2 regions of the Ornithinimicrobium carbonis genome follow, and region 2 is predicted to be linked to the other one. Evidence: predicted binding sites of a transcription regulator. Region 2 holds the regulator's gene; the other holds the start of a gene.
What was found. The regulator LexA, encoded in region 2, represses DNA repair genes until DNA is damaged. The targets are predictions, from matches to a motif close to TCGAACANNTGTTCGA.
Positions count from the first base shown of each region.

Region 1: ACWHYA_RS11060 (alpha-ketoglutarate-dependent dioxygenase AlkB) is a predicted target of LexA. The motif match lies at 1,868-1,883, and genes of this name have one in related genera.

Region 1 covers NZ_OZ348993.1:2,417,456-2,429,233, forward strand. Annotated here, with positions in the region: gene ptsP (phosphoenolpyruvate--protein phosphotransferase) at 1-1,258, shown strand, start outside; gene ACWHYA_RS11060 (alpha-ketoglutarate-dependent dioxygenase AlkB) at 1,224-1,859, opposite strand; gene recO (DNA repair protein RecO) at 1,962-2,693, shown strand; gene ACWHYA_RS11070 (isoprenyl transferase) at 2,696-3,487, shown strand; gene ACWHYA_RS11075 (Fur family transcriptional regulator) at 3,510-3,908, opposite strand; gene ACWHYA_RS11080 (metal ABC transporter permease) at 3,905-4,945, opposite strand; gene ACWHYA_RS11085 (metal ABC transporter ATP-binding protein) at 4,942-5,673, opposite strand; gene ACWHYA_RS11090 (metal ABC transporter substrate-binding protein) at 5,670-6,731, opposite strand; gene ACWHYA_RS11095 (DUF6703 family protein) at 6,801-7,160, opposite strand; gene ACWHYA_RS11100 (glycine--tRNA ligase) at 7,224-8,633, shown strand; gene ACWHYA_RS11105 (LysE/ArgO family amino acid transporter) at 8,635-9,243, opposite strand; gene ACWHYA_RS11110 (type 1 glutamine amidotransferase domain-containing protein) at 9,335-9,883, shown strand; gene dusB (tRNA dihydrouridine synthase DusB) at 10,036-11,352, shown strand; gene ACWHYA_RS11120 (response regulator) at 11,450-11,778, shown strand, end outside.
Region 2 covers NZ_OZ348993.1:22,052-33,829, reverse strand. Annotated here, with positions in the region: gene ACWHYA_RS00130 (universal stress protein) at 1-409, shown strand, start outside; gene ACWHYA_RS00125 (Sir2 family NAD-dependent protein deacetylase) at 597-1,592, shown strand; gene ACWHYA_RS00120 (PRC-barrel domain-containing protein) at 1,640-2,242, shown strand; gene ACWHYA_RS00115 (PRC-barrel domain-containing protein) at 2,354-2,689, shown strand; gene lexA (transcriptional repressor LexA) at 2,822-3,577, opposite strand; gene ACWHYA_RS00105 (LysM peptidoglycan-binding domain-containing protein) at 3,813-4,205, shown strand; gene ACWHYA_RS00100 (hypothetical protein) at 4,290-4,865, opposite strand; gene ACWHYA_RS00095 (glycoside hydrolase family 65 protein) at 4,994-7,546, opposite strand; gene ACWHYA_RS00090 (HAD family hydrolase) at 7,693-8,406, opposite strand; gene ACWHYA_RS00085 (RecQ family ATP-dependent DNA helicase) at 8,554-10,767, shown strand; gene ACWHYA_RS00080 (glycosyltransferase) at 10,822-11,778, shown strand, end outside.

The sequences.
Region 1 (11,778 bases), 2.4 Mb from region 2:
CCCCGCCCTCGCGATCTCCCTGGACGCCTCCCGGGTGCAGGGGGTCCTCACGCGCCGGGGAGGAACGACCGGGCACGGGGTGCTCATCGCCACCGCGAGGGGGGTTCCGGTCCTCACGGGGGTGGGTGACCGGGCCGACGTGCCCGACGGCACCGTGGTGGCCTTCGACGCGCGCAGCGGCGACCTGGTCGTCGACCCCGAGCCCGCGCTGCGCCAGGCGTTCGAGCGGATGGTCGACGACCGGCGGCGAGAACGGGAGCGGGCGCTGCGGCACGCGCTCTCGCCCGCCGTGACGACCGACGGGGTCCGGGTGCGCGTCAAGGCCAACGTCTCCTCCCTCGCGGTGGCCCGCCTGGGAGCCGCCCTGGGGGCCGAGGGGTCCGGGCTGGTCCGGACCGAGGCCGTCTTCGCCCAGTGGCGGCAGGCGCCGTCGGTGGCCCAGCAGGTCGAGGTCTACGCCGCCATGGCCCGCGTCTACCACCCCCACCCGGTGACGATCCGCACGTGGGACGTCGGCGGGGACAAGCCGCTGCCGTTCCACCCCGTCGCCCCCGAGCAGAACCCCTTCCTCGGTGTGCGGGGGCTGCGCGCCTTCGCCGAGGACCCCTCGCTCCTGCTCGACCAGCTGCAGGCGATCTGCACCGTGGCGGTGGACCACCCGGTGGCGGTGCTCTTCCCCATGGTCACGACCATCCAGGACGTGCGCTGGGCCCAGGAGCAGCTGGGCCGCGCCGCCGCGCGGGCGGGTCTGGAGGCACCGCCCCCCGGACTGCAGGTGGGCATCATGGTCGAGGTGCCGGCCGCCGCGCTCGGCATCGCCCGGTTGGCGCAGGGGCTGGACCTGGTCTCGATCGGCAGCAACGACCTCGTGCAGTACACGTTGGCCACGGAGCGCGGGAACCCCCGCCTGGCCGCGTGGTCGGACGCCCTGGACCCGGCCGTGCTCTCGCTCGTGCGGACGGTGGCCGACGGCGCCCCGGACGGGGTGCGGGTGGGCCTGTGCGGTGCGATGGCCGGCGACCCGGACCTGGCCGGCCTGCTCGTCGGGCTCGGGGTGCACGAGCTCAGCGCCTCCGCTGCCGCGGTCCCCCTCGTCAAGCAGCGGCTGCGCACGGGCAGCGCCGCCCAGTTCGTCGAGCTGGCCGACCAGGCCCTGGCCTGCGCCGACGGAGCCGCGGTCCGGGCGCTGGTGCAGGCCTCCCTGCCGACACCCACCGTGCGGCTCAGCGGACCCCTCGCGGCCGGAACTGCACGCTGATCCTCGGGCCGACGGGCTGGGTGGTCTTGGGGACGCAGTGGTCCCAGGTGCGCTGGCAGGCGCCGCCCATGACGAGCAGGTCGCCGTGCCCCAGGACGAACCGGGTGCTCGGTCCACCGCCCCGGGGACGCAGCAGCAGCGCCCGTGGGGCGCCCAGGCTGACGATCGCCACCATCGTGTCCGCGGCCGAGCTGCGACCGTGGCGGTCGCCGTGCCACGCCACGCTGTCGCGACCGTCGCGGTAGAGGCACATCCCGGCCGTGACGAAGGGTTCGCCCAGCTCCTGCCGATAGTGGGACCCGAGCTCCTCCCGGGCGCCGGTGAGGACCGGGTCGGGCAGCGGCTCGCCCTCGCGGTAGAACCGGAGCAGCCGGGGTGTCTGCACCTCGCGCTCCCACATCTGGCGCCGCTCGCCGCGCCACTCGACCCCGGCGGACCCGCCCAGGGTCAGCCGGGTGAACAGCTCGTCCGAGCCGGTCACCCAGCCCGGCCGCAGGTCGACCCAGGCGGTCGCGTCGAGGGTGGTCCGGTGCACCGCCCCCGCGAGGGGGCGCAGTCCGACCTCGTCGACCTGGTCGAGCAGGGAGCCCTGGAGCATCATGGTCTGAGTAGAACAAATGTTCGATCATCACGCAACAGCGGAGGGGGCGCCGCGCGTCGCGGCCTCCCTCCACGAGCGGCCCGCGTGGGGGATGATGGGGCCATGCCCACCTACCGAGAGGCCGCGGTCGTCCTGCGGACCTACAAGCTCGGGGAGGCCGACCGCATCGTCATCCTGCTGACCCGGGGCAGGGGCAAGGTGCGGGCGGTGGCCAAGGGGGTGCGGCGCACCAGGAGCAGGTTCGGGGCCCGGCTGGAGCCGGGGATGGTCGTGGACGTGCAGTGCTACGAGGGGCGCACCCTCGACACCGTGACCCAGGCTGACGGCCTGGCCGCCTACGGGGAGGCGATCGCCCGGGACTACCCGGCGTGGACGGCCGCCCACGTGATGCTCGAGACGTGCGAGCAGCTGACCGAGGAGGGGCAGGTGGCCACCCAGCACTTCCGTCTGCTCGCCGGCGGGCTGTCCGCACTCGCCGCGGGGGAGCACGAGCCGCGGATGGTGCTGGACTCCTACCTGGTCCGAGCCCTGGCCATCGGCGGCTGGCGGGCCAGCTTCGTCGACTGCGCCCGCTGCGGCATGAGCGGCCCGCACCGCGCCTTCCACGTCCCCTCCGGCGGGGCGGTGTGCCCCGTCTGCCGACCGCCAGGGTCCACCGCACCGGCGCCGGAGACCCTGGAGCTGCTGGGGGCCCTGCTCACCGGCGACTGGCAGGTCGCCGCGCACAGCCAGAGCCGGCACCGCGCCGAGGCCAGCGGCCTCGTGGCCGCCTACCTGCAGTGGCACCTGGAGCGGGGCGTGCGCTCCCTGCGCCACCTCGAGAGGATCCGCTGACCGTGGTCACCCGCCCGCACGGGCCCGTCCCGCCCGACCCCCACCCCACCGGGGCGCGTCCCCCGGACGTGCCGCGCGAGCTGGTGCCGCGCCACGTGGCCATCGTCATGGACGGCAACGGCCGCTGGGCCAACCAGCGGGGGCTGCGGCGCACCGAGGGTCACGAGGCGGGGGAGGCGTCGCTGCTGGACGTCATCGCCGGCGGCATCGAGATCGGGGTCGGGTGCATCAGCGCCTACGCCTTCTCCACCGAGAACTGGCGGCGCAGCCCCGACGAGGTGCGCTTCCTCATGGGGTTCAACCGCGACGTCATCCACCGGCGGCGCGACCAGCTGGACTCCTGGGGCGTGCGGGTGGTGTGGTCGGGCCGCACCCCGCGGCTGTGGAGGTCGGTCGTCAACGAGCTGCAGGACGCCGAGCGCCGCACCCGGGACAACGACGTCATCACGCTGAACTTCTGCGTCAACTACGGGGGGCGGGCCGAGATCGCCGACGCCGTCCGCCGGATCGGCGAGGACGTGCGGGCGGGGAAGCTCTCGCCCCGGGGGATCGACGAGCGCACGGTCGGGCGCTACCTCTACCACCCCGAGGTGCCCGACGTGGACCTGTTCCTGCGCAGCTCGGGGGAGCAGCGCACGTCCAACTTCCTGCTCTGGCAGAGCGCCTACGCCGAGATGGTCTTCCAGGACGTGCTCTGGCCCGACTACGACCGGCGGGACCTGTGGCGCGCGATCGAGGAGTATGCCGCCCGCGACCGCCGCTACGGGGGAGCGGTCGACCGGGCCTCGAGCTGACCCCTGCGCCGGGCGACCGCGGTCAGGTGCCGGCGCAGCTGCCGCAGGTGCCGAACACCTCCAGCGTGTGCTCCACGTCGGAGAAGCCGTGCTCGGCGGCCACGGCGTCGGTCCACAGCTCCACGGCGGGCCCCTCGATCTCCACGGTCCGGCCGCACTCCCGGCAGACCAGGTGGTGGTGGTGGCCCGTCGAGCACCGCCGGTAGACGGCCTCGCCGTCGTCGGTGCGGATCATGTCCACCTCGCCGCTGGCGGCCAGCGCCGTGAGGGTGCGGTAGACGGTGGCCAGCCCGACCCGTTCGCCGGAGTCGCGCAGCCGGGCGTGCAGGTCCTGGGCGCTGGTGAAGTCCTCGCCCGCACCGAGCTGCTCGACCACCGCCGCCTGCTGACGGGTGGGCCTGCGCCTGGAGGTCGTGCTCACCGGACCACCTCGTGCTCCTCGATGCCGGGTCCCCCGGGGCGGCCGTGGTCCCGGCCCCGTTCCTGGCCGTGGTCGCCCGCGTGCTCGTCGTAGTGCCCCTCGTGGGCGGCGTGCCGGTGACCGTCGTGGAGGTAGTCGACGTGGTCGCCGTGCAGGACGGCCTCGTGCCCGCACCCCGGCCCGTGCTCGTGCAGGTGGCGCTCGGCGTGCCGGTGACGACGGGCGGCGAGCTGGCGACGGGCGGCACCGGCGAGCGTGGTCAGCACGAAGAGCCCGATGGCCAGCAGGACGATCGTGCCCCCGGCCGCGGTGTCCGCGTGGTAGGAGGTGACCACCCCGCCCACGGAGGCGGTGATGCCCAGTCCCACGGCCCAGGCCCCGGCGGCGCGGAAGCTGCCGGCCACCTGCTGGGCCGCCGCGTTCGGCACGACCATGAGAGCGCTGATGAGCAGCAGCCCGACGACGCGCATCGCCACGACGACGGTCACGGCGGTCAGCACCGCCAGCAGGATGTTGAGCCCGAGCACGGGCAGGCCGCTGGCGCGGGCGTACTCCTCGTCGCCGGCCACCGCGAAGAAGCGCAGCCGCAGGACCAGCGTCACGCCCACGATCACGGCGGAGAGGACCGCGAAGACCGCGAGGTCGGAGCGGGTGGTCGTGGTGATCGCCCCGAACAGGTAGCCGGTGAGGCTGCCGGTCTGGGCGCCCTCGGCGCGGTTGATGATGACCACGCCCGCGGCGATGCCGCCGTAGAACATGATCGCCAGGGCGACGTCGCCGGAGGCCCGCCCCCGGGCGCGCACCAGCTCGATGGCCACCCCCGCCGCGACGGCCGCCACCATCGCCGCCCACACCGGGCTCTGCTGGGTGGCCACGCCCACGGCGACGCCGGCCAGGGCCACGTGCCCGATCCCGTCGCCGACGAGGGAGAGCCGGCGCTGGACGAGGAAGATGCCCACCAGGGGGGCGGCCAGGCCCACGAGCAGGGCCGCCAGCAGGGCGTTGCGCATGAACTCCAGCTCCAGCATCGCGCTCACGCCACCCACCCCCTGCCCGCGGTGCGCGCGAGGCCGGACTGGTGCTCGGCATACCCCGACGGGTCGCCGTCGAAGGTGAGCCGCCCGGCGTCCACCTCGACGATGCGGTCGACGACGCCGCGCAGCGCGCTCAGCTCGTGGGTGACCACGAGCATGGTCGTGCCAGCCTCGCCGAGGCGCTGCAGGACCCCGGCGAGGACCGCCTGGCTGGCGACGTCGACCCCGGCCGTGGGCTCGTCCATGACGAGCACCTCCGGCCCCGCGACCAGGGCCCGGGCGATGAGCACGCGGCGCTGCTGGCCCCCGGAGAGGGTCTCCACCTCGAACCGGGCCCGGTCGGCCAGCCCCACGGTCTCCAGCGCCTCCTGGACCGCGATCCGGTCCGCCCGGGTGGCCGGGCGCCACCACGGCCGGCCCGCCAGCAGGCCGGTGGAGACCACCTCGGTGACCGTGGCGCGCACCCCGCCGGTGAGGGTATGACGCTGGGGCACGTACCCGATCCGGGTGCGCTCGCGGAGCCGGTCCAGGGGGGAGCCGAGCACGGTGACTTCACCGGAGAGGTGGTCGGCCAGGCCCAGCAGACCCTTGACGAGGGTGCTCTTGCCCGCCCCGTTGGGCCCCAGGAAGGCCAGCACCTCGCCGGACCCCACCGTCAGGTCGACATCGGAGACCACGGGGCGGCCGTCGTAGCCGAAGGTGGCCCGGTGCAGCGCCAGGACGGTGCTCACGAGCAGCCCTGCCCCTCGCGCAGCGTCTCCAGGTTGGCCAGCATGATGCTCTCGTAGTCCTCTCCCACGGACCCCTCCCCGATCCCGTCCGCGGGATCGAGCACGAGCACCCGGGTGCCGGTCTCCTGCGCGACGGTGCGGGCGATCGCCTCGGGCAGGAGGGGCTCGGTGTAGACCGCCCCGACCCCCAGCTCGCGGACCAGCTCGGTCACCTCGGCCAGCCGGGCGGGGGAGGGCTCGGACTCCGGGCTCACGCCGGTGATCCCCACGACGTGCAGGTCGTAGCGCGCGCCCAGGTAGCCGAACGCCTCGTGGGTGGTCACCACGTCCCTGCTCTCGCAGGTGGCCAGGCCCTCGGCCAGCCGGGCGTCGAGGTCGCTCATGACGTCCGAGAAGGCCTGACCGTTGACTGCGTAGTCGTCGGCGTGGGCCGGGTCGAGCCTGGCGAGCTCGGCGACCACCGCCTGCGCGACGTCGTCGTAGCGCTGCGGGTCGAGCCAGAAGTGAGGGTCCTCCGTGCCGTGGTCGTGGCTGTCGTCGGTGTCGCCGTCCGCGTGCTCGGCCTGCCCCTCGTCCTCCCCGTGGTCGGTGTCGTCGACCGGCTCACCCGCGTGCTCGGCGTGCTCCTGCTCGCTCTCGTCGAGCAGGATCAGGTCCGCGGCCGGCACCACGTCGAGGCTGTGGTCGGGAGCCTGCTGCTGCACTGCGGCGTCCACCGCCGCCTGCATGCCGTCCTGGTAGACGACGAGGTCGGCCTCGCCCAGGCCGGCCACCTGCCGCGGCGTGAGCTCCACGTCGTGGGGGTCGATGCCGGGGGCGGTGAGCGTGGACACCTCGACGTGCTCGCCGCCGACCGTGCGGACGAGGTGCTCCAGGGGGTAGAAGGCCGCGACGACCTGCAGGGGGGTGCCGCCGTCGGTCACCTCCGCGGCGTCGGGCGCGCCGTCCGTCGCCGGGGCGTCCGCGGGTCCGTCCGCCGGTCCGCCGGCGGGGCCGCAGGCGGCCAGCAGCACGGCCAGGGGCAGCAGGGTCGCGGCGGTCCGCGCTCGCAGGGTCATGCCACCGAGAATGACCGAGAATGAGAATGATTGTCAATTCAGGGTCTCGTGCGGGGACCGGCGGGTCGGTCAGGCGCGGGGGACCAGCTGGGTCACGGTGACGACCGCGAAGAGCAGCAGGACGGTGCCCCGCATGAGCCGCTCCACGGTGGTCAGGCGCGGCCAGGAGAGGTAGAGCAGCCACAGGATGAAGGCGAGCGCGAGCCCGACGAGCACCCAGCCCACCACGCCGCCGAGGAAGCCGCCGAGGAGCATGGTGGCGAGCAGGACGAGGAAGGGCAGCCACACCGGCAGCCGCGCCAGGCGGGTCAGGGCGGGCAGGGAGCGCTGCTCCACGGCATACCGGAGGCGGCCCGGGCCCGGCTCCTCCCGAGGGGCTGCGGAGGGGTGCTCGGGACGGGGCTGGGACGGGCGGGACGCGTCGGACACCCCACCAGCCTAAGTCCCGTGGAGGGTCCGGCCGGGCCGGGGCAGGACCGTACACTGGCGCCCATGTCGCAGACCTCCACCGTCGATCTCGTCGTCTCCCTCGCCAAGCGCCGTGGCTTCGTGTTCCCGTGCGGGGAGATCTACGGCGGGACCAGGTCGGCCTGGGACTACGGACCGCTCGGGGTGGCGCTGAAGGAGAACATCAAGCGCCAGTGGTGGCGCGCCATGGTGCAGACGCGCGAGGACGTGGTCGGCCTGGACTCCTCGATCATCCTGCCCCGGCAGACGTGGGTGGCCTCCGGGCACGTGGGCGAGTTCTCCGACCCGCTGACCGAGTGCCAGTCCTGCCACAAGCGGTTCCGGGTGGACCACATGCAGGAGGCGGTCGCGGAGAAGAAGAACAGGAAGGCACGGCCGGGCGAGGAGATCGACCCCGACGAGGTGCCCCTGTCGGAGATCACCTGCCCCAGCTGCGGCAACAAGGCCTGGACCGAGCCGCGCGAGTTCAACATGATGCTCAAGACCCACCTCGGCCCGGTCGAGGACGAGTCCGGCCTGCACTACCTGCGCCCCGAGACCGCGCAGGGCATCTTCGTCAACTTCGCCAACGTCATGGGGGCCTCGCGCAAGAAGCCACCGTTCGGCATCGCCCAGACCGGCAAGAGCTTCCGCAACGAGATCACCCCGGGCAACTTCATCTTCCGCACCCGTGAGTTCGAGCAGATGGAGATGGAGTTCTTCGTCAAGCCGGGCGAGGACGAGGAGTGGCACCAGTACTGGATCGAGGAGCGGACCCGCTGGTACACCGACCTGGGCATCGCCCCGGAGAACCTGCGGCACTTCGAGCACCCGGCCGACAAGCTGTCCCACTACTCCAAGCGCACCGTCGACATCGAGTACCGGTTCAACTTCACCGGCTCGGAGTGGGGAGAGCTGGAGGGGATCGCCAACCGGACCGACTTCGACCTGAGCACCCACAGCCAGCACTCGGGGCAGGACCTGTCCTACTTCGAGCAGGCCACCGGCGAGCGGTGGACGCCCTACGTCATCGAGCCGGCGGCCGGCCTGTCCCGCTCGCTGATGACCTTCCTCGTGGACGCCTACACCGAGGACGAGGCGCCCAACGCCAAGGGCGGGGTGGACAAGCGGACGGTGCTGCGGCTCGACCCGCGCCTGGCGCCGATGAAGGTGGCCGTCCTGCCGCTGTCGCGCAACGCCGACCTGACGCCGAAGGCCAAGGACCTGGCGGCGCGCCTGCGGCAGCACTGGATGGTCGACTTCGACGACGCGGGGGCGATCGGCCGGCGCTACCGCCGCCAGGACGAGATCGGCACGCCGTTCTGCGTGACGGTCGACTTCGACACCCTCGACGACCAGGCGGTGACGATCCGGGAGCGGGACTCCATGTCCCAGGAGCGGGTCGCCCTCGACCAGGTCGAGGGCTTCCTGGCCCAGCGTCTGGTCGGTTGCTGACTCAGCCGCCGAGCACCAGCCCGACGCCGAGGGAGACCATGACCACGGCGATGAGCGCGTCGAGCACCTGCCAGGAGCGCGGCCGCGCGAACAGTGGCTGCAGCCGGCCGCTGCCGTAGCCCAGCGCGGCGAACCAGGTGACGCTGGCCACCACCAGCCCGGCGTAGTACCACCACCGGCCCTGGAGGCCGTGGCTGTTGGCGATCGCCCCGAGGATGACCATGTCCAGGTACAGGTGCGGGTTGAGCCAGGTCAGGGCGGCCATCGTGGCCAGGGCCGGGCCCAGTCCGCGGTCGACGGTCCGCGCCGCCCGCAGGGACTCCTCGGCCCGCAGCGCGCGGCGGGCGGCGAGCAGGCCGTAGCCGACGAGGAAGGCCCCACCGCCCCACCGGGCCACCTGCAGGAAGGGCGGCCAGGCCTCGACGACGGCGCCGATCCCCAGCACGGCGGCCAGGATGAGGACAGCGTCGGACAGGGCGCACAGCGCCACCAGCGGACCCACGTGGCGACGGACGATCCCCTGCCGCAGCAGGTAGGCGTTCTGTGCACCGACCGCGGCGATCAGCGCCCATCCGGTGAGCAGCCCGGAGAGGACGAGGGAGACCGGCACCGCCACAGGGTATGCCGTGCACGTGCGACCGGCGCGGACGCGGCATACCGTGGACGGGACCGAGCGACCCCCGAGCACGAGGAGGATCCCCATGGCAGAACTGGACGGACGCACGATCGCGTTCCTGGCGACCGACGGCTTCGAGGACAGCGAGCTGACCTCGCCCTGGGACGCGGTGACGGAGGCCGGCGCCCGCGCGGTGCTGGTGTCCTCCGAGGACGGCACGATCACCGGCAAGAAGGGGCACGAGGCGGGCGTGGACCAGACCACCGGGGGCAGCGACCCGTCCGCGTTCGACGCCCTGGTGCTGCCCGGCGGCGTCGTGAACGCCGACCACATCCGCATGGACGAGGACGCGGTGGCCTTCGCCCGGCACTTCTTCGAGGCGGGCAAGCCGGTCGGGGTCATCTGCCACGGCGCCTGGATCCTGGCCGACGCGGACGTGCTGACGGGCCGCACGCTCACCTCCTACGCCAGCCTGCGGACCGACCTGCGCAACGCCGGGGCCACCTGGGTCGACGAGGAGGTCCACGTGGACCAGGGCCTGGTCTCCAGCCGCACGCCCGAGGACCTGCCGGCGTTCAACGCCAAGATCGTCGAGGAGTTCGCCGAGGGGCGGCACGAGAGTCAGCAGGCCTGATCGGACCGCTCACCCCGGGGCGCGCCCGGCCATCCGGTGGTGGCCGGGCGCGCCGCGTCGTCCTCCCGGTGGTGGCCGGGCGCGCCGCGTCGCCCCCCGCTCCCGGCGTCCTGCGGGAGCACGCCGCCCGGGATGGGACAATCGGACACGCCATGACGCTCACCTCCACGACCGCCCCGCCCTCCCAGGAGTCCTTTGTCGCCCCGGGCGGCCCGCTCCTGCCGCCCCTGCAGATCGGACCGCACCGGATCCAGGCCCCGGTCGTGCTCGCGCCGATGGCCGGGATCACCAACCGGGCGTTCCGACAGCTGTGCCGCGAGTACGGCGAGCAGGGGCTGGCGCACGCGGACGGGACCCGTGCCCCCGACCGCGCACCGGGGGCCGACGACGCCGGCGGGGCAGCAGGTGCCGCGGGAGGGGCCGAGGCCGGAGGCGCCGGGTGCCTCTACGTCAGCGAGATGATCACCAGCCGCGCGCTCGTCGAGCGCACCCCGATCTCGATGAAGCTCATCGAGCACGGCCCGGGGGAGGACCCGCGCTCGGTCCAGCTCTACGGGGTGGACCCCGCGACGGTGGGCGCCGCGGTGCGCATGCTCGTGGACGAGGACCGCGCCGACCACGTCGACCTCAACTTCGGCTGTCCGGTCCCCAAGGTGACGCGCAAGGGGGGCGGCTCGGCCCTGCCCTGGAAGACCGACCTGTTCCGCGGGATCGTGAGGGCGGCCGTCCGCGAGGCCTCCCCGGCGGGGATCCCGGTCACGGTCAAGATGCGGGTGGGGATCGACGCCGAGCACGAGACCTTCCTGGACGCCGGCCGCATCGCCGAGCAGGAAGGAGTGGCCGCGGTGGCGCTGCACGCCCGCACCGCCGCACAGGCCTACTCCGGGCAGGCCGACTGGGACCGCATCGCCGAGCTCAAGCAGGCGGTGCGCACCATCCCCGTGCTGGGCAACGGCGACATCTGGTCGGCCGACGACGCGGTGGCCATGGTGGAGCACACCGGCTGCGACGGGGTCGTCGTGGGGCGCGGCTGCCTGGGACGGCCCTGGCTGTTCACCGACCTGGCCGCCGCGTTCGCCGGCTCCCACGTGCGGGTGGTGCCCGACCTGCGGGAGGTGACCCGGGTGCTGCGACGGCACGCCGAGCTGCTGGTGGAGTTCCACCAGGACGAGGCCCGCGGCTGCCGGGACATCCGCAAGCACATCGCCTGGTACTTCAAGGGCTTCGCCGTCGGCGGCGACCTGCGCCACCAGCTGGGCCTCGTGGACTCCCTCGCGGCGCTGGACCGGCTCGTGGACACCCTGGACCTGGACCAGCCGTGGCCCGGGGAGGCGGCCGAGGGCCAGCGCGGGCGGGCCGGGTCGGCCCGGGTCGTCGCCCTGCCGGACCGCTGGCTGGAGTCCCGTGAGCTGGACGCCGCGCAGGCCGCCTCCGTGGCCCAGGCCGAGCTCTCGGTGTCCGGGGGCTGACCCGGGGACGGGCGGCCCGACGGCACGGGGGGCCTCTTCACACGATCTGCACACGTCATACCCCCGCCGCCCACGCCGGCCCTCCTAGCCTGGGGACATGCCCACCCAGCCCCCCGCCCCGGACGCGCCGCTCGTGCTCGTCGTCGAGGACGACCCGACGATCAACCAGGCCCTCGCCGACCGGCTGCGGGCGGACGGCCTGAGGGTGCAGCAGGTCCACGACGGCCCGGCGGCGCTCGAGGCCTGCGAGGGGACCACCCCCGACCTGGTGCTGCTCGACGTGATGCTGCCGGGGATGGACGGGCTGGAGGTGTGCCGCCGCATCCAGGCCGCACGTCCGGTGCCCGTCCTCATGCTCACCGCCCGCGCCGAGGAGACGGACGTGCTCGTGGGGCTGGGGGTGGGGGCCGACGACTACCTGACCAA
Region 2 (11,778 bases):
CGACGCCGTCGGACCGGATGCCGGGGCGACGACGGTCGTCGGGCGCCGCGGGTCCGGAGGTTTCCGGGGGATGCGGCTCGGATCGACGGCCCGCAGGCTCGTCCACGACGGCACCGGCACCCTGGTGCTCGTGCCGACCGGGTGGGAACCCACCACGGTGGACCCGCAGGCACCCGTCGTGGCGGTGGCCAGCGGGACGGAGCAGGAGGCCGAGAGGGTCGTCACGGCCGCCCGGCTGCGGGCGGAGCGCGACGAGCGCCCGCTCCTGGTGGTCCGGGCCGGCCGGTACGGGCACCCGGTCGCCGAGGTCCTCACCCACGACGCGAAGGCCGAGCTCATCGTCCTCGCCCGGGGTCCCACCGCGGCGGCGGTGGCCGAGGAGGCCACCTCCCCGGTGATGATCGTCTGAACGCCGACCGTCCGAGCACCGTCGTCCGGACGTCAGCAGTCTCCACCGCCGATGGCGGGCCCGCGGGCCCGCCATCGGCGCGTCCGCGGGCCCGCCGCGGGCCCGCCATGGGCGCGCCCGCGGCGACGCCGCCGGGCGCGAGGGACGGCGTGCACGGCATACCTCTCGCGTCGGTGATGATGGAGGTATGGAGAACGGGGCCAGGGTGCGCGCCCTCGGCCGGCCGCTTCCCGGTTCCGAGGGTCGCGCCCCGCTGATCCCCGGCCCTGTCGACACCGCGCTCACCCTGCCGCCGCGGACCCCGGTGGACGAGGAGCGCTACGCGGTGCTGCGCGACCTGGTGGCCGACGGCGACGTCGTGGTCCTGACGGGCGCCGGCATGTCCACGGCCTCGGGCATCCCCGACTACCGGGGGCCGGACGGGCGGCGGCGGGTCCAGCCGATGCAGCACGCGGAGTTCACCGGGTCCGCGGAGGCGCGGCGTCGCTACTGGGCGCGGGCGTTCAGCGGTTGGGAACGCTTCGCCGCGGCCCGTCCCAACGTCGCCCACCGGGCCGTGGCCGCCCTGGAGCAGGTGGGCGTCGTCACCGGGGTCATCACCCAGAACGTCGACGGCCTGCACCAGGAGGCCGGTGCCCGGTCCGTCCTCGAGCTGCACGGCAGCCTGGCCCGGGTGGTCTGCCTCGACTGCGACGAGCCGTACGAGCGCGACCAGGTGCACACCTGGCTGGCCCAGGCCAACCCCGGCTTCGGCGCGCTCGTCCACGACGGCGCCGAGGTCCGCCCCGACGGTGACATCGTCGTGTCCGAGGAGCTGGTCTCGCGGTTCCGGCCGCCCCGCTGCCTGGTCTGCGGGGGCGACGCCCTCAAGCCCGACGTCGTCTTCTTCGGCGGTTCGGTGGAGCGGGAGCTCGTCGACCGGGCGTACGAGATGGTCGCCGGGGCGGGCACCCTCCTCGTGCTCGGGTCCTCGCTGCGCGTCATGAGCGGCTACCGGTTCGTGCGCCGCGCCGCCCGCGAGGGCATCCCGGTGGCGGTCGTCACCCGCGGCGAGACCCGTGGCTGGGCGGAGACGACGGTGCAGGTGGACAGCCTGCTGCAGGACGTCCTGCCGCGGCTGCTGGACGACGTCGTCGAGGGACTCGACCTCCCTCGGGATGCGGACGGGCCCGAACCCTGGTGATATCGCCTCAGGGCCGGATCCCTGCCGGCCCGGGACGAGGAGGCGCGATGGACAGCAGCCAGGAGACGATCGCCATGCTCTACGACGCCGACGTGATGACCGTCGACGGCGACCGGCTCGGCGACGTCGGGCAGGTCTACCTGGACGACGAGACCGGCGCGCCGGCGTGGGTCTCGGTGCGCACCGGGTGGTTCGGTGCGCGGGAGAGTCTCGTCCCGCTCGTCGGTGCCCAGGTCGAGGGCGACACGGTCCGCGTCGCGCACACCCGCCAGGAGATCAAGGACGCGCCGACGGTCGACGCCGACGCCCACCTGGACGAGGTGGAGCAGGACCGGTTGTTCCGTCACTACGGCCTCGTGCTGGGCGACGGCACCGTCGCGCCCGAGGCGTCCACCGCAGGTCCGGACGGACCCCGGCCGGTCGGCCTCGCGGGGACCGGGTCGGGGCGGTCCGTCGGCGAGGAGCCGGTCGAGGAGGACCACGCCGACGGTGCCGAGCTCTCCCCGGAGCAGGCGGTGACCGGTGCGTCGGAGAACGTCGCCTACCCCAGCGGGCAGGACCGCCCCGAGGGGCCTCGCGGCGGTCCCACGAGCGGCCCCGGACGGCCAGGGAGGCTGCGGCGCCACGAGGGCAGGCCGCCGCGGTCCTGAGGGTGCGGGTCCCGGGGCCGCCTGCGGCTCCGCGGAGCAGGTGCTGGGTATGGTGCTGGGCACCCGTCGCGCATCCGCGCCGGCGGGTACGGCGGGTCGGAGGAGGCTGACGTGACCATCTCGCAGGAGCAGCTCGAGGCGCTGTACGACGCCGAGGTCGTGGACCAGGACGGCGAGAAGGTGGGCTCCCTCGGCCAGGTCTACGTCGACAACGGCACGGGGGAGGCGGCCTGGATCACCGTGCGCACCGGGTGGTTCGGCGGCCGGAAGATCTTCGTGCCCCTGTCGACGGCCGAGCTGGTCGACGGCCAGATCCGTGTCCCCTATCCCAGCGCCATGATCAAGGACGCTCCGGACATCGACATCAGCGGCCACCTCAGCGAGAACGACGAGCAGGACCTGTTCGACTACTACGCGCCGGAGGTGGGGGAGACCCCCGCGACCTGAGGCAGGGACCCGGCGCAGCTCGACAGGACCCGGACAGCACGACGCCGCCCCGGTCGAGGGGGCGGCGTCGTGGGTGGCGGTGGGACCCGTGCAGTGGCAGCGGCACGGTGGATGGAGGTGTCCCGCCGAGGGTCACACGCGGCGCAGCACCGCCGTGACCTTGCCCAGGACGACGGCGTGGTCGCCGTCGATCGGCTCGTAGGCCGGGTTGTGGGGCATGAGCCAGACCTTGTCCTTGCCCCGCTTGAAGGTCTTGACCGTGGCCTCGTTGTCCAGCATCGCGGCGACGATGTCGCCGTTGACCGCCGTCGGCTGACGGCGCACGACCACCCAGTCCCCGTCACAGATCGCGGCGTCGATCATCGAGTCCCCGACCACCTTGAGCAGGAACAGCTCTCCGTCGCCCACGATCTGGCGGGGCAGGGGGAAGACGTCCTCGACGGCCTCCTCGGCCAGGATCGGACCACCGGCCGCGATCCGGCCCACGACCGGGACGTAGGACGCCTCGGGACGGGAGTCACCGATGCCGGTCTCGTCGTAGGTACCGGCGAGGGGGCGCTCGCCGGCGTCGGACGCCACCGGGCCGCGAGCGTCGGCAGAACCGTCGGAAGGGGTGCGGCGGTAGCCGCTCTCGCTCCCGGGGACGACGACCTCGATCGCGCGCGGGCGGTGCGGGTCGCGCCGCAGGAAACCCTTGCGCTCGAGCATCTTCAGCTGGTGGGCGACGGAGCTGGGCGAGGTCAGGCCGACCGCCTCACCGATCTCGCGCAGGCTCGGGGGGTAGCCCCGGGCGTCGACGGAGTCCCGGATCACGTCGAGGACGCGTCGCTGCCGGTTGGTCAGCTGCGCCCCGCCGTCCCGGTCGGGCATCTCGTGGATCGTGGCCATGCGTCCTTCCGTCCCCGTCTCCCTCTGGCTGCCAGGGCCTGGCCGTCAGGCCAGGTCAGAGGGTGTGTCAGTGGTCGGTGTTTGAGTACCTGACATGCACACAGCGTACGGATCGAGCGGCCCCGGGGCAAACATGTGTTCGACCGGCGTGTCGACAAAGTCGTACGCGCGTGCTATCAATAGGACAGACGTCCTATCGAACGCATGTCGCAGGATGATCCCGAGGAGGACCACCATGAGCACTGCCACCGCCGAGCTGCACCCCCTGTCCGGGACGGTCGCACCGTGGACGGTCGCCCGCCCGGGTGGCCACCTGCGCCTGGTCTGCGCCGACGAGCGGCGCCCGGCCACGAGCCCCCTGCGGCTGACCCGTCGTGGTCGCCTGACGCTGACCGCCACGGCCGCCCTGGTGCTGGTCCTGGCCTTCGCCTCGCTGCTGAACGCCATCGGCCCGGCGGGCGCGAGCTCGGCCGTGACCGTCGAGCCGGGGATGACCCTGAGCCAGATCGCGGCCGAGCAGCTGCCGGAGGTCCCGCTGAGCCAGGCGATCGTGGACATCCAGCGGGCCAACCGGTTGAGCACCACCAGCGTGGCCGCAGGCCAGGAGCTGGTGATCCCCGGCCGCTGAGGCCGTCGGCGTGAGCTGAGGCTGCCGACGTGAGCTGGGGCTGCCGACGTGAGCCCGCCCGGCCGTTGCGCAGGACCGCGCTGGTCAGGAGCTGGAGCGGATGGCGTTCCAGACGACCGAGAGCTGCTCGGAGGGCATGAAGTAGCCGGTGAGGTGCGGGTCGAACATCAGGCCCGCGATCCCCGCCTGGACGTAGGCGTCGTCGGACTGGACGACCTCGGGCGGCGGCAGGGCGATCGCCCGCAGGTCCTCATCGGCGTCGATCATCCCGTTCTGCACCGCGAAGTGCCGGGCCCGCTCGGCGTTGGTGAAGGTCAGCAGCATCATCTGGCCGGCGATCTGGGCCGCGGCGGGCGACTCCTGCCCCTCCTCGCCCACGGCGATGAACCACCAGTGCTCCAGGCCCATCGTCTCGCGCCACAGGGCCGTCATCCCCTCGTGGTCGTCGGGCCCCTCCACCCGTGCGGCCAGCAGGTCGGTCTGCGTCTCGGCGGGGGGCAGCAGGCCCGCCCCGGGCCCGGCCTCGTCCGACGCGGGCGCCGTCGGGTCGTGGTCCAGGGGGTCCTGGTCGGTGGCGGCCGGCCGCTCGCCCTCGTAGAGCGACTCCCTGTCCTGCGGGCGCTCGTCGTCCTGGAAGGGCATCGATGTCGGGTCGCTCATACCCTCTATCGGACCACACCGGGACCGGGCGGCCCAATCAGAACGCCGCGGCCTGGGCGCTCGGACCCCCCGCAGGACGGCGCTCCGACCACCCTCCGGCGCAGGGGAACCGGGCCCGGATCACCGGGTCAGCGCGTGTCCGGACGACGCACCGGGATCGGCCCGGTCGGGTCGTCGAGCTCGTGGGACCAGCTGTGCGGCACCACGCCGGGGGAGTGCTCCAGACCCTGGTCGGTGGTCGGCCCGGGCTCCTGGCCGGTGTCCGGCTCGGGAGCGCGTCGGCTGGGTGACTCACCACCCTGGTGCGGGGCAGGCCCACCCTCGATCCGTGGTCCCTGGCCGTCCACCGGCACCTCCACCGGGGCGGTCCCGACCCGCACGGTCTCGCCGCGCACCTCGACCTCCACCGGATCGCCGACCTCGACGGAGAGGGTCAGCGCGTCCTGGGTGAGCCGCACCCGCAGGCGCGAGCCGTGCCACCGCATACGGAAGGTCAGGCCGGTCCACTCCTGGGGGAGGCGGGGGTCGAAGGTGAGCCGGCCCCGGTGGTCGCGCATGCCGCCGAACCCGCCGACGAGGGTGCTCCACACCCCGCCGGTGGAGGCCACGTGGACGCCGTCGGCGGCGTTGCGGTGCCGGTCGGCGAGGTCGACGAAGAGCGCGTCGTAGAAGTACCGCAGCGCCAGCTCGTGGTAGCCCACCTCCGCGGCGATGATCGACTGCACGACGGCCGACAGCGAGGAGTCCCCGGTCGTGATCGGGTCGTAGTAGTCGAAGTCGGCCCGCTTCTCCTCCTGGCTGAAGCGGTCGCCCAGCAGGTAGAGGGCCAGCACGACGTCGGCCTGCTTGAGCACCTGGAAGCGGTAGATGACCAGGGGGTGGTAGTGCAGGAGCAGAGGGGCGTGGTCGGCGGGGGTGCCCTCCAGGTCCCAGACCTCGCGGTCGAGGAACTGGCTGTCCTGCGGGTGGATGCCGAAGTCCTCGTCGAAGGGGATGTGCATCTGCTCGGCGACGCGGGCCCACTCGACCACCTCGACCTCCTGCAGGCCCAGCCGGGCACTCGCCCGGCGCAGCTCGTCGGGGTCGTTGCGCTCCAGGTCGCGCACCACCTCCACCGCCGCGCACAGGTTGTGGCGCGCCATCGCGTTGGTGAAGAAGTTGTCGTTGACCACGGTGTTGTACTCGTCCGGCCCGGTCACCGCGTGCAGGTGGAAGGACTTGTCCCCGTTGACCTGCCAGAAGCCCAGGTCGGCCCACAGGCGGGCGGTCTCCACGAGGAGGTCCACACCCTGGGAGACGAGGAACTGTCGGTCGCCGGTGGCCCGGGCGTACTTCATCAGGGCGTAGGCGATGTCGGCGTTGATGTGGTACTGCGCGGTTCCGGCCGCGAAGTAGGCCGAGGCCTCGTGACCGTTGATCGTGCGCCAGGGGAAGAGCGCGCCGTACTGCGCCATCTCGGCGGCCCTGCGGCGGGCGTCGTCGAGCATCCCGTGCCGGAAGCGCAGCGCGTTGCGGGCCGCCTGGGGGTGGGTGTAGGTGAGGAAGGGCAGGACGTAGCACTCGGTGTCCCAGAAGTAGTGCCCCCCGTAGCCCGAGGCCGTCAGGCCCTTGGCGGCGATGCCGTGGCCCCCGGCCCGCATGGAGGCCTGCCCGAGCTGGAAGAGGTTCCAGCGCACCGCCTGCTGCACGTCCGGCAGCCCGTCGACCTCGACGTCGGACTCGGCCCAGAACCGCTCCCACGTCCGCGCGTGCTCCTCCTGGAGCGCGGCCACGCCGCGCTCGGAGGCGCGGTCCAGCGTCCGGCCGCAGCGGTCGGCCAGCTCGCGCGCCGGCACCCCCCGGGAGGTGTGCACCGCGACGAGCTTGTTCAGCCGGACCACCGTCCCACGGCTCGCCTCGATGCGGTAGACGTGCTTGGCCAGGTCCTCCTCGACGACGGCGTCCGCACGGACCGGGTCCTCGGTCTCCAGCTGGTGCTCGACCATCGTGGCGATCGTCATCCGGGAGTTGTGGGTGCGGTAGCCCAGCAGCAGCCGCCCGTCGCGCTCCTCGTGCAGCCGGGGGTCGAGGACCCGCTCGGCGAAGCTCTCGGCCCTGCGGGGGTCGAACCCCTCGCCCATGGCCGCGGAGCGCACGTGGTACTCGTCCGACCCGTCCTGCCGGTTGAGCAGCTGGCTGGAGATGACGAGGGAGGCGTCCCCGTCGAGCATCTCGACCTCGAAGGTCATCACCGCCAGGTGGCGCTCCTCCACGCTCGTCATCCGGGTGCTGCTGATCCGCACCCGCTTGCCCGAGCTCGTGCGCCAGACGACCTCCCGCCGCAGGAGGCCCGCCCGCAGGTCGAGCACGCGCTCGTACGTCTCCAGGTCGGCGGTGGCCAGCAGCAGGGGCTCGTCGTCGACGTAGAGCTTGATGGTCTTGGGGTCGGGCACGTTGACGATCGTCTGCCCCACGCGCGCCAGCCCGTAGGCCTCCTCGGCGTGCTGGATCGGCCAGGTCTCGTGGAAGCCGTTGACGAAGGTGCCGTGGGTGTGGGTGTCGCGCCCCTCCTCGACGTTGCCGCGCAGCCCCAGGTAGCCGTTGGACACGGCGAACAGGGTCTCGCTCACCCCCAGGTCGGAGTCGTCGTAGGTGCTCTCGACCAGGCGCCAGGGGTCCACGGGACAGCGGGTGCGGTCCATCGGGTCGACGGGCTCGGGCGGGCGGTGCCAGTTGGTCGAGTCGGTCTGCACGCGGGCTCCAGGGGGTGGGACGGGGAGGGGGGAGGTATGCGGTGGGTGCGTCGGGGCTGGTGGGCGGTGGCCGTGACCGGACGGAGGGGGTGTGCTTAGACCAGGTCGGCCAGGTCGGTGACGACCTCGTCGGCACCGTGCTCGCGCAGGGTGGCGGCACCGACCCCGCGGTCGACCCCGACGACCCGGGCGAAGCCGCCCGCGGCTCCCGCGGCCACGCCCGAGACCGCGTCCTCGACGACCACGCACCGGGCGGGGTCCACGCCGAGCCGCTCGGCGGCATACCGGAAGGTGTCGGGCTCGGGCTTGCCCGCCAGGCCCTGCTCGGCGGCGACGACGCCGTCGACGACGACCTCGAAGCGGTCGGCCAGGCCGGCGGTCCTCAGCACCTCGACGGCGTTCTTGGAGGAGGAGACCACGGCCATGGCCACCTCCCGGCGGGCGAGCTCGTCGAGGAGACGGACCGAGCCGGGGTAGGGCTCGATGCCCTCCTCCTCGAGGACCTCGTTGAACAGGTCGTTCTTGCGGTTGCCCAGCCCGCAGACGGTGCGCTCGTCCGGGTCGTCGGACGGGTCGCCCTGGGGCAGCTCGATGCCGCGGGAGGCCAGGAAGGTGGCCACGCCCTCGTAGCGGGGCCGCCCGTCGACGTGGGCGAAGTAGTCGTCGTCGGTGTAGGGCTCCTGCTCCTCGGGCAGCTCGTCGAGGAAACGGGTGAACATCACCTCCCACGCCCGCATGTGGACCTCGGCGGTGGGGGTGATCACCCCGTCCAGGTCGAGGAGGGCGGCGTCGACGGTGTCCCAGTTCACCCGGCCCAGCGTAGGGGACGGACCGTGGACGGGGGTGGGATCGCCCGGCCGCGTCGTGCCCGGGCGGCGGCTCGGGACGGCCGCGGAGGGGGGAGGGGCTGTGCACGGTCGGTCGGGGCTGTCGGCCCGGGCGGCTACGGTCGGGGGATGACGACCACCCAGGCAGACGTGGACCAGACCCCGGGCCCTCCGCGGTCCCGGGAGCAGCTGCACGAGCAGGCGCACGACGCGCTGCGGCGGCTCGTCGGGCGCGACGACGCCCGGTTCCGCGACGGACAGCTCGACGCCGTGACGGCGCTGGTGGAGGACCGCGGACGGGTGCTGGTCGTGCAACGGACCGGCTGGGGCAAGTCGGCCGTCTACTTCGTGGCCACCGCGCTGCGCCGCGCCCAGGGGGCCGGCCCGACGGTGATCGTCTCGCCCCTGCTGGCCCTGATGCGTGACCAGATCGCCGCGGCGGGCCGGGCCGGGGTCCGGGCCGTGACCATGAACTCGGCCAACGCCACCGAGTGGGACGAGGTCCGCCAGGCCCTCGCGGAGGACCGGGTCGACGTCCTCCTCGTGAGCCCGGAGCGGTTGAACAACCCGCGCTTCCGCGACGAGCAGCTGCCCGACCTGGCCCGTCGCTGCGGGTTGCTCGTGGTCGACGAGGCCCACTGCATCTCCGACTGGGGCCACGACTTCCGCCCCGACTACCGCCGCATCCGGACCCTGCTGGACGCACTGCCCGAGGGGACGCCGGTGCTGGCGACGACGGCGACGGCCAACGAGCGGGTGGTCGACGACGTCGTCGAGCAGCTGGGCGTCGGCGGGTCCCAGGTGCGCACGATCCGCGGGCCGCTGGCCCGGGCGTCGCTGCGGCTGGGCGTCCTCCCGCGGCTGACGCCCGAGCAGCGGCTGGGGTGGCTGCTGGCCCACCTCGGGACCCTGCCCGGCAGCGGCATCATCTACTGCCTCACGGTGTCCGCGGCCGAGGACGTGGCCGAGGCCCTGCGCGGGGCCGGGCACGAGGTGGCGGCCTACACCGGCCGGACCGACACCGAGGAGCGCGAGCGGCTCGAGGGCGCCCTGCGGGACAACCAGGTCAAGGCGCTGGTGGCCACGAGCGCTCTGGGGATGGGCTTCGACAAGCCGGACCTGGGCTTCGTCGTCCACCTGGGCGCCCCGAGCTCGCCGGTGGCCTACTACCAGCAGGTCGGTCGTGCCGGCCGTGCCACGGAGCGCGCCGACGTGCTGCTGCTGCCCGGCTCGGAGGACCGCGACATCTGGAACTACTTCGCCACCGTCTCGATGCCGCGCCAGGACCAGGCCGACGCCGTGCTGACGGCGCTCGCCGAGGCCGGCCGACCGATGTCGACGCCGGCGCTGGAGACCGTCGTCGACGTGCGGCGCACCCGGCTGGAGCTGCTGCTGAAGGTGCTCGACGTCGAGGGGGCCGTGGCCAAGGTCCAGGGCGGGTGGACGGCCACGGGCCAGCCCTGGGTCTACGACAAGGAGCGCTACACCCGCGTCGCCGAGGCCCGCGTGCGTGAGGCCGAGCTGATGCTGGGCTACCAGCAGACCGACGGGTGCCGGATGGCGTTCCTGCAGGAGTGCCTGGACGACAGCACCGCCGAGCCGTGCGGCCGGTGCGACCGCTGCGCCGGCACCTGGTTCCCCACGGACATCCCCGCGGAGGCCGTCGGGTCCGCCAAGGACCGGCTGGGGTCGGTCGGCGTGCCCGTCGAGCCGCGGGGTCAGTGGCCGACGGGGATGCCGCGCCTGGGTGTGGACGTCAAGGGCAAGATCCGGCCCGAGGAGCAGGCCGGCGTGGGCCGCGCTCTGGCCCGGCTCTCCGACCTCGGCTGGGGACAACGGCTGCGGGCGGTCCTGGCGGCCGGGGAGTCGCGCCCCGACCCGGAGGTGCCGGACGACCCCGAGCTCGGGCCGGCTCTGACCCCGGGCCAGCCGGTCCCGGAGGACGTGACCCGGGCCGTGGTCCAGGTTCTCGCCGGGTGGGACTGGGGGCAGCGCCCCGTCGGGATCGTGGCGATGCCGTCGCGTCGTCGCCCCGCCGTGGTGGGCTCCCTCGCGGAGCAGATCAGCCAGATCGGCCGCCTGCCCCTGCTGGGCAGCCTGGACCTCGTGCACGGCGGCCCCGTGGGGGAGCCGGGCGGCAACAGCGCCTTCCGGCTGGCCAACGTCTGGGGCCGGGTGGGCGTCGGGCCGCAGCTGCGGGCAGCGCTTGCCGAGGCCCGCGGGCCGGTGCTGCTCGTCGACGACGTCGTGGACTCCCGCTGGACGCTCACGGTGGCGGCCCGCGAGCTGCGGCTCGCCGGTGCCGACGCGGTGCTGCCGCTCGTGCTGGCCCTGGAGGCGTGAGAGGTCCCACCGGGTGGGCGCCGGGGGCGCGGGCCGGCCGGTAGCCTCACGCCCGTGACCGGTCCCCACGTCCTCTACGTCGCCTGGGGCTTCCCCCCGGCCCGCAGCGGAGGGGTCTACCGGGCGCTGGCCACCGCCAACGCCTTCGCCCAGGGCGGTGCGCAGGTCACCGTCCTCACCGCCGAGCGAGAGGCCTTCGAGCGGTACACCGCCGTCGACCCGGCCCTGGAGGAGCACGTCGACCCGCGGATCGAGGTCCGCCGCCTGCCCTTCGAGTGGCCCGCCCGCGAGCCCGACCGCTCGCGCTGGCCCCTCGCGCGCAGGGCCCTGCCGCGGGTCTGGTGGCACGTGCGCAAGCGGCTCGACCGCATACCCTTCCCCGAGTCCGGCTACGGACCATGGCGGGCCACGCTGGAGTCCGCGGCCCGGGAGGTGCACGCGCAGCGCCCGGTCGACCTGGTCGTGGCCACCGTCAACCCCTACGTCGACCTCGCCGCCCCCAGGGTGCTGGCCCGCGAGCACGGGGTGCCCTACGTCGTGGACCACCGCGACGCCTGGCAGCTGGACGTCTTCTCCGGGCGTCGCACCCACCGTCGGGGGAGCCGGGTGGACCGCACCGAGAAGGCCCTCCTGCGAGGGGCCCTGGAGGTCTGGTTCGTCAACGAGCCCCTGCGGGCCTGGCACGCCGCCCACCACCCGGGGGCCGCCGGGCGGATGCACGTCGTGGCCAACGGCGTGGACGCCGCCTTCGCGCCGGGCCCGCGGCTGGACCCGCCCGCCGCGGACGCACCGCTGCGGTTCGGCTACCTGGGCACGATGTCGCGCCAGGTGCCCGTGGAGGCGTTCCGGCGGGGATGGGTGCTGGCCCGCTCCCGCTCGCCGGAGCTCGCCGGGGCCACCGCCCACGTCTACGGCTGGGCGGGGCACTACGCCGCGCCAGACCCCGACACCCCCGTTCTCACCGGTGAGGACGGCGTCGTGCTGCGCGGACCGGTGTCCCGGACCGCGGTG